DNA from 2 places in the Enterobacter cloacae complex sp. ECNIH7 genome. Region 1 is predicted to be linked to the other one. Evidence: predicted binding sites of a transcription regulator. Region 1 holds the regulator's gene; the other holds the start of a gene.
What was found. The regulator PurR, encoded in region 1, represses purine synthesis genes. The targets are predictions, from matches to a motif close to CANGCAAACGTTTGCNTG.
Positions count from the first base shown of each region.

Region 2: the regulator PurR is predicted to act here: its motif matches at 1,701-1,718, upstream of WM95_RS05390 (nucleoside-specific channel-forming protein Tsx).

Region 1 is NZ_CP017990.1:2,154,622-2,158,834, forward strand. It holds gene punC (purine nucleoside transporter PunC) at 1-464, opposite strand, end outside; gene punR (DNA-binding transcriptional activator PunR) at 579-1,490, shown strand; gene purR (HTH-type transcriptional repressor PurR) at 1,509-2,534, opposite strand; gene cydH (cytochrome bd-I oxidase subunit CydH) at 2,832-2,921, shown strand; gene WM95_RS10725 (MFS transporter) at 3,085-4,213, shown strand, end outside.
Region 2 is NZ_CP017990.1:1,117,351-1,121,563, forward strand. It holds gene WM95_RS05385 (helix-turn-helix transcriptional regulator) at 1-557, shown strand, start outside; gene WM95_RS05390 (nucleoside-specific channel-forming protein Tsx) at 678-1,562, opposite strand; gene WM95_RS05395 (DUF3251 domain-containing protein) at 1,830-2,369, opposite strand; gene nrdR (transcriptional regulator NrdR) at 2,522-2,971, shown strand; gene ribD (bifunctional diaminohydroxyphosphoribosylaminopyrimidine deaminase/5-amino-6-(5-phosphoribosylamino)uracil reductase RibD) at 2,976-4,079, shown strand; gene ribH (6,7-dimethyl-8-ribityllumazine synthase) at 4,167-4,213, shown strand, end outside.

The DNA.
Region 1 (4,213 bases):
GCGAGGATCCAGCTGCCCAGCAGGGGAGCGAGGGCAGGTGAGAGACCCACCAGCGGCATAATGGTGGCGAAAATACGGTTTGTGCGGTTAGCCGGGTAATAGTCGGTGACCAGCGCCTGCCAGGTCACGGCCGCGGCACAGACGCCCACGGCCTGAATAAACCGCAGCACCAGCAGCCAGGTGGCATCGCGTACCCATAACATTCCCAGGCAGCCCACCGCAAAAATGGCCAGGCCCAGCAACAGTACCGGTTTACGACCAAAGCGATCCGAGAGCGGTCCCCAGAGCAGCTGAGCGAAGGCAAAACCGGCGAGGAATAAACTCAGGCTGGCGCTGATGGCGGCAGCAGGCGTTTGTAAATCTTCCTGCATGGCGGCAAACGCCGGCAGGTACATATCGGTGGCCAAAAAGCCCAGCACGCTCAAGCCGCCGAGCCAGACTAAAAAACTGTTCCTGGGTTGCATTATTTTATTCTCCTGAGGAGGCAGGTATACATTGGCGCTGAGTGTAGGGAGTGCAAAGCCGCTTGTGAAACGCTAATATTTGGCGGGTGCATTCAAAAATTTTGCAGGCAGAAAATGTGGTCAGATTATTCTCTTGAAGTGGTCGATGCTGTTGCGCGTAACGGCAGCTTTAGCGGTGCGGCGCAGGAGCTGCACCGCGTCCCTTCGGCAATCAGCTACACGGTGCGTCAGCTTGAGGAGTGGCTGGCGGTTCCGCTGTTTGAACGGCGGCATCGTGATGTGGAATTAACGCCCGCAGGCGCGTGGTTTTTGAAAGAAGGGCGTTCTGTTATCAAAAAAATGCAGATCACCCGCGAACAGTGTCAGCAGATCGCTAACGGCTGGCGGGGACATCTTTCCATCGCGGTGGACAACATCGTTAAACCCGAGCGCACCCGGCAGATGATCGTCGATTTCTATCGTCATTTTTCTGACGTCGAGCTGCGGGTCTCGCAGGAGGTGTTTAACGGCGTCTGGGATGCGCTGGCGGACGGCAGGGCAGAGATGGCGATTGGGGCCACGCAGGCGATCCCGGTCGGGGGACGTTACGCCTTTCGCGATATGGGAATGCTGAGCTGGAAATGCGTGGTGGCAAGCGACCATCCGCTGGCGGCGATGGAAGGGCCGCTGAGCGATGACACGCTGCGCAACTGGCCGTCGCTGGTGCTGGAAGATACGTCCCGTTCATTGCCCAAGCGTATCACCTGGCTTCTCGACAACCAGCGGCGGGTGGTGGCCCCTGACTGGGAATCGTCGGCGACGTGCCTCAGCGCCGGGCTGTGCGTCGCGATGGTGCCCGTTCATTTCGCGCGTCCGCGCATCGATACCGGAGAGTGGGTTGAGCTGACGCTGGAGAATCCGTTCCCGGATGCGGCCTGCTGCCTGACATGGCAGCAAAATGATGTCTCGCCTGCGATGGCCTGGCTGCTGGATTATCTGGGAGACAGCGAAACGCTGAACCGGGAATGGTTACGGGAGCCAGCGTAGCTGGCCCCCGTAAAGCGATTAACGACGGTAGTCGCGGAACGGACCATCCGCAACGGAACGGCGTTCGATAAGACGCGGGTGAACTTCAATGGACTGCGACTCTTCACGCTTGTTGACGATTCTGTCCATCAGCATGTTAAAGGCCGTTTCGCCCAGCGAGTCTTTTGGCTGGTGAATGGTGGTCAGCGCCGGGGTGAAGAAGCGCGCGTTACGCACGTTGTCATACCCGATCACGGAAATATCCTGCGGTACGCGCAGGCCCAGCTCGTCGGCAGCGCAGAGCGCGCCCATGGCCATGATGTCGCCTCCGCAGAACACGGCGGTCGGACGGTGCGGCTGGGAGACGATCTGCTGCATCGCGCGGTAGCCCGATTCCGGCTCAAAGTCGCCCTGCACAATCCAGTTTTCCGGCACGTTGATCAACGCTTCTTCCATCGCTTTCATAAAACCGGCCAGACGGCCCGCGCCGGTGTTGCGCTCCAGCGGACCGGGGATCACGCCAATCTCGCGGTGACCGCGTTCGATCAAATAACGACCGGCCATATAGCCGCCTTCAAAGGCGTTATCGATAACAGAATCGGTGAAGTCTGCGCGCGCTTCGCCCCAGTCCATCACCACCATTGGAATATGGCGATACTCTTCCAGCATCGACAGCACTGACTCCGGATACTCGGAGCACATTACCAGCAGGCCATCAACGCGCTTTTGCGCCATCATCGACAGGTAGGCACGCTGTTTTTCAATGCTGTTCCACGCGTTGCCCAGAATCAGGGTATAGCCTTTCTGGAAGCAGTTCTTTTCGACCGCTTCAATGATCTCGGCAAAATAGGCCGCTTCACTGCTGGTCGCCAGCAATCCAATGGACTTGGTGTGATTAACCTTGAGGCTGCGCGCAACCGCACTTGGCGAATAGTGCAGCTCTTTGATCGCTGCCCAGACGGCGTTGCGCGTCTCTTCCGCCACAAAGCGGGTTTTGTTAATTACATGTGATACGGTTGTAGTGGAAACGTTTGCGCGTTTTGCTACGTCTTTAATTGTTGCCATTAAATGTCACTCCAGACCATATCCTAAGCTCCTGAAAAACTTGAAGGTAAACGTTTGCCTTCTCTCACCCTTATCTCGCAATGTTGAATTGCGGCACGCCGGGAAAACGACACGGGACGTCAGGAGGGGGTCAATGGCCGGTACGCTAATAAATTTAGCGTGGAATTTTGTCCTATCTTGATGAAAAGGGGAAGAGGTAAAGTGGTTATCAGTATAAATCCAGGAAGATTTTTGACGTAATCTGTGCAAAAATGAGCAAGCTCACTTTTCGTGTGGGGATTAAAAGGAGAAAAATTGATGAGTTCCGATCTTAAGTTTTCGCTGTTCACCACCGTTGTTGTGCTGGCTCTGATTGTTGCGGCCGGTCTGACGGCTGCGCTGCACTGATTTACGCGGAGGGAGAGCCTTCTCCCTCCCGACTCCCCGGATTGTTACTTCTCTGGCAAAAATCTTTTGCCATTTTGTTAACTTCTCATTTTTTGTGATTGATGTCATGCTTTCCGCTTCTTTGTTCTGTGTCACCAAATGACACGGCATCCGGAGTTGACGCATGAAAATCAATTTTCCCCTGCTGGCCCTGGCGATTGGCGCTTTTGGGATTGGCACCACTGAATTCTCCCCGATGGGGTTACTGCCTGTTATTGCCCGGGGCGTAGATGTCTCTATCCCTGCGGCAGGGATGTTAATTAGCGCCTACGCTATCGGCGTGATGGTCGGTGCGCCGCTGATGACGCTTCTGCTTTCGCACCGCGCGCGCCGCAATGCGCTGATTTTCCTGATGGCGATTTTCACCCTGGGCAACGTGCTTTCGGCCATTTCGCCGGACTACACCACTCTGATGCTATCGCGTATTCTGACCAGCCTTAACCACGGCGCGTTCTTTGGGTTGGGATCGGTCGTGGCAGCCAGCGTGGTGCCAAAACACAAGCAGGCGAGCGCCGTGGCGACCATGTTTATGGGGCTAACGATTGCCAACATCGGCGGGGTGCCTGCGGCAACCTGGCTGGGCGAGGTTATTGGCTGGCGAATGTCCTTCCTGGCGACGGCCGGACTGGGCGTGATTGCGATGGTGGCGCTGTTCTTCTCCCTGCCGAAAGGCAGCGCCGGAGAACGTCCGGAAGTGCGTAAAGAGCTGGCTGTGCTGATGCGCCCGCAGGTGCTCTCCGCGCTGCTGACCACCGTGCTGGGGGCAGGGGCGATGTTTACCCTCTACACCTATATTTCACCTGTATTGCATGACATCACCCACGCAACCCCTCTCTTTGTGACCGCGATGCTGGTGCTGATTGGCGTGGGCTTCTCGATCGGCAACTTTCTCGGCGGGAAATTTGCCGACCGTTCCGTGAGCGGGACGCTTAAGGGCTTCTTAACCCTGCTGATAGTCATCATGGTTGCCATTCCGTGGCTGGCGCGCAATGAGTTTGGGGCCGCGATTGCGATGGTCGTCTGGGGAGCCGCCACTTTCGCCGTGGTGCCGCCGCTGCAGATGCGCGTGATGCGTGTCGCGCACGAGGCGCCGGGACTTTCATCTTCCGTGAATATCGGTGCGTTTAACCTGGGTAATGCCCTGGGCGCCGCGGCCGGTGGGGCCGTGATTTCAGGTGGTCTGGGATACAGCTTTGTGCCGGTGATGGGGGCGATTATTGCCGCGCTCGGCCTGCTGCTGGTGATGATGTCGG
Region 2 (4,213 bases), 1.0 Mb from region 1:
GCGACCTGTCGCTTTCCGGCGTGCCGGTGGAAGGTGAGGCGGGGAGCGGATATCGGCTGATGTCGGGATTTGACCTGCCGCCGCTGATGCTGACAAATAAGGAGTCAGAGGCGCTGATCGTCGCGATTCGCCTGCTCAAAACTTGGGGAGGGGAATCGCTGTCGCGCGAGCTGGAGTCGGCTCAGGAGAAGGTGCTGGCTATCCTGCCCGAGGAGAGTCGTCGAAAGGCGGAGCAGACGCGGATCTACGCCCCGGATTTTTGCATGCAAAGCCACTCCCGTAGCGATTTTGACATGATTCATCAGGCAATTTCCGCTCAGCGTGTGCTGGCGTTGCATTACCGCGACGAAGTTGGGCAACTCTCACAGCGTGAGGTTCAGCCGTTAGGATTGTTCTTCTGGGGGGAGCGTTGGCTGCTGGCGGCGTGGTGCGAACGGCGCGATGACTATCGCTGTTTCCGGCTCGACCGATGTCTCAATATTGTGCAGACGGAGAGGCGGTTTAGCGAGAGTGCGGACAGGTCTCTGGCGGATTTTTTGCGGAAGGTTAAGCAGTAAAAAGCCTGGCGGCGAGGTAAAAGCAAAACGGCAACGTATGTTGCCGTTTTTAGTATTTGTTCCCTCTCCCTGTGGGAGAGGGGCAGGGTGAGGGCAGCAGCCCGCACAGTCCCGCACAGGTTAGAAGTTATAACCCACAACCAGGTAACCACCCCAGCCGGTAGAGCGAACGCTGAAGTCGCCGTTGCCGAAGTTCAGGCTCGCGTCGTCGTTCCACTGACCACCGTTGTGCCAGTAACGCGCAACAACAGAGTAGTGCCAGTGATCGTAGTTCAGCGCCAGGATGTGGCTGGAGGCGATGGAGTCGTTGGTGCGCGCTTTCTTACCGTTCAGGTCGCGGAAGTCGTTGTCGCCCAGATCTGAACCCCAATCAAAGTTGGTGAAGCCGATATAGCTCAGGTTACCGCCCCACAGCTGGGTAATTGGCACAAAGTATTTCACTTTGAAACGGTAGCCATCCCACTCGTTTTCGTTCGCGGCGCCGTAGTTCTGCCACTGGTACTTAGCATACACGTTCAGAGACAGGCTCATTGGCAGGCCGGTATCGATGTCCGTACCCAGACCCATGTACCAGGTGCTCTGGCGACCAGACTTATTGCGGCCCATGTCGTAGATGTAGTTGTTCGCGAAGTACCACTCTTTGAACGGACCAAACGCCAGGCTGGTACCGGTCAGTTTATCAATAGAGAAGCGTGGTTCAATTTCCATGAACAGTGGGGAACCGTGGTTCCAGATACCTTTCGCGTCGGTGTTACCGCCGAAGAATACCGGTGCATCCATATAGCCGTAGAAATCAAACCAGTCTTTCTTGGCGAACGCTTCGTACTCCAGGTAGGTATCGTTGCGGATCTGTGGTCCGAAACGGGTGTGGTAGCTGCCCACGACGTTAACGCTCTGGTGCCACCAGTCGGAGAGATATTGTGGTTTATCGTTTTCCGCTGCGTTAACAGTGAAAGAGGAGGAAAGTGCCAGCACAGCGCCGGCTGCAAGTAATGTTTTTTTCATAATCATGCCACTGATTGAAATTCCCTTCCGGGAGTGAAAAATGCGCGAATTGCGTTTCTAAATATTTCGTGTTTCTGCGGTGCCTATTATAGGAATCCCTGCTCACAAAAATATGTGTTGTTTCACATATCTCTCACACGCGTAATCGATTGCGTTCACGTTTGCGTACTTTAAACGGCCGGGATTGTAGCGGCAATCATTTATGTTGCCAATCCATACGAAATGTAAATGTTAGCGGAGTGACATTGCACTCCGCTGAAGGAGGGGTTACTGCGCGGCGGGCTGGATATCGTGGATGCGGATAAAACCTAATTGATCTGGCGTGAGTCCACTCAGCTGAAGCGGGATATCAACATCGCTGGGCGCCAGTATACTCGCGGGAGCAGTGAACAACTGGTTCTTCACATTCACTTCCTGATAGCTCTCGGTTGTGCCCTGGATCTGGCCCCACTCGACGGTGCCACTGAAGGCCGGAAGTGGATCGTTGGATTCTCCCTGGATCCGTAATGTTCCGCGAGTACCATCTGCATTCGCCGCAACGTTCACCAGTGACATTTTAAGCGTGCCAATCTGGCTGTTGAGCCGCGCAGGCGTATTGGCACCAGGCAGCAGATACACCCCGCTGCTGGATTTTGCGTTCAGCGCGTTTTGTTGGGTGATCTTCACCGTTTCTTTATTCAGTTTGTCCATCGCCGTATTGAGCGTGTTGACGCTTTGTTTCATCTGGCGAACTTCGGTTTGCTGTGCACAGGCGCTAAGGGTGAAGAGGCTCCCCACCAGCAAAATCTTCAGGTAACGTCTTGTCATTGCGTTTATTTCCTTGAAATAACGGATCGCCTTAATGGTAGCCAGCCTCAACGTGTCAGACATAGATCCTTTGTCTCAAAAAGCTCTTCCTTTGTTGTCAGGCCAGATCAGGGTAAAATGAAAATTAGTTAACCACATAACAGGGATACCGTATGCATTGCCCATTCTGCTCCGCTGTGGATACCAAAGTCATCGACTCTCGTCTTGTGGGCGAAGGGTCATCCGTACGCCGTCGTCGGCAGTGTCTGGTGTGCAACGAGCGTTTCACGACCTTTGAGGTTGCAGAGCTGGTAATGCCGCGCGTGGTAAAAAGCAACGACGTGCGCGAGCCGTTTAACGAAGAGAAACTGCGCAGCGGGATGCTGAAGGCCCTGGAAAAACGCCCTGTCAGCGCGGATGACGTTGAGATGGCGTTAAACCACATAAAATCTTACCTTCGTGGTTTGGGTGAGCGTGAAGTGCCGAGCAAAATGATCGGCAACCTTGTGATGGAGCAGCTGAAAAAGCTTGATAAGGTCGCCTATATCCGCTTCGCCTCGGTCTACCGCAGCTTCGAAGACATCAAAGAGTTTGGCGAAGAGATCGCCCGCTTACAGGATTAAGCTCATGCAGGATGAGATCTACATGGCGCGAGCCATGAAGCTGGCGCAGCGCGGCCGTTTTACTACCCATCCCAACCCGAACGTCGGGTGCGTTATCGTTAAAGATGGCGAGATCGTAGGGGAGGGATTTCACTATCGTGCCGGCGAGCCGCATGCCGAGGTCCATGCGTTGCGCATGGCCGGTGAGAAGGCGCGCGGTGCCACAGCCTACGTCACGCTGGAGCCCTGCAGCCATTACGGGCGTACGCCGCCGTGCTGTGAAGCGCTGATCGCGGCGGGTGTTTCACGCGTGGTCGCCTCGATGCAGGACCCGAATCCGCAGGTTGCCGGACGCGGTCTGTATCGCCTGCAGCAGGAAGGCATTGACGTCAGCCATGGGCTGATGATGCAGGACGCGGAAGCGATCAACAAAGGCTTTCTGAAGCGCATGCGCACGGGGTTCCCGTATATTCAGCTTAAGCTGGGCGCCTCGCTGGACGGTCGTACGGCGATGGCAAACGGCGAAAGCCAGTGGATCACCTCGCCGCAGGCAAGGCGCGATGTGCAACGTCTGCGCGCGCAAAGCCATGCTATTCTCACCAGCAGTGAAACCGTTCTGGCTGACGATCCGGCCATGACCGTGCGCTGGGACGAGCTGAATGCCGATACTCAGGCGCTGTACCCGCAGGAGAACCTGCGTCAGCCGCTGCGTATTATCATTGATAGCCAGAACCGCGTGACGCCGGAGCAGCGTATTGTCCAGCAGCCGGGTGAAACCTGGATTGCCCGCACCAGAGAAGATACGCGCGAATGGCCGGAAGGCGTGCGCAGTATTATGGTGCCGGAGCATAACGGTCATCTGGATCTGGTGGTGCTGATGATGCTGCTCGGCAAGCAGCAGGTGAACAGCATCTGGGTTGAAGCGGGGCCAACGCTCGCCGGTGCGCTTTTACAGGCCGGGCTGGTGGATGAGCTGATTGTTTACGTTGCGCCTAAACTGTTAGGTCACGACGCGCGCGGCCTGTTTGTGCTGCCCGGCCTTGAAAAACTGGCCGACGCACCGCAACTCAAATTTAGCGAGATTCGTCCGGTAGGCCCGGATGTCTGCCTCCACTTAACGACAGCGTAATTGCTCCTGAAATAGGGAAGCAGTGCGCAAAGTATTATGATAAAATCCGCCCCCCTGCGGGGCCAAATGAACCCGTAAAGGAAGAGTATGAACATTATTGAAGCTGCTGTAGCTACCCCGGACGCTCGCGTCGC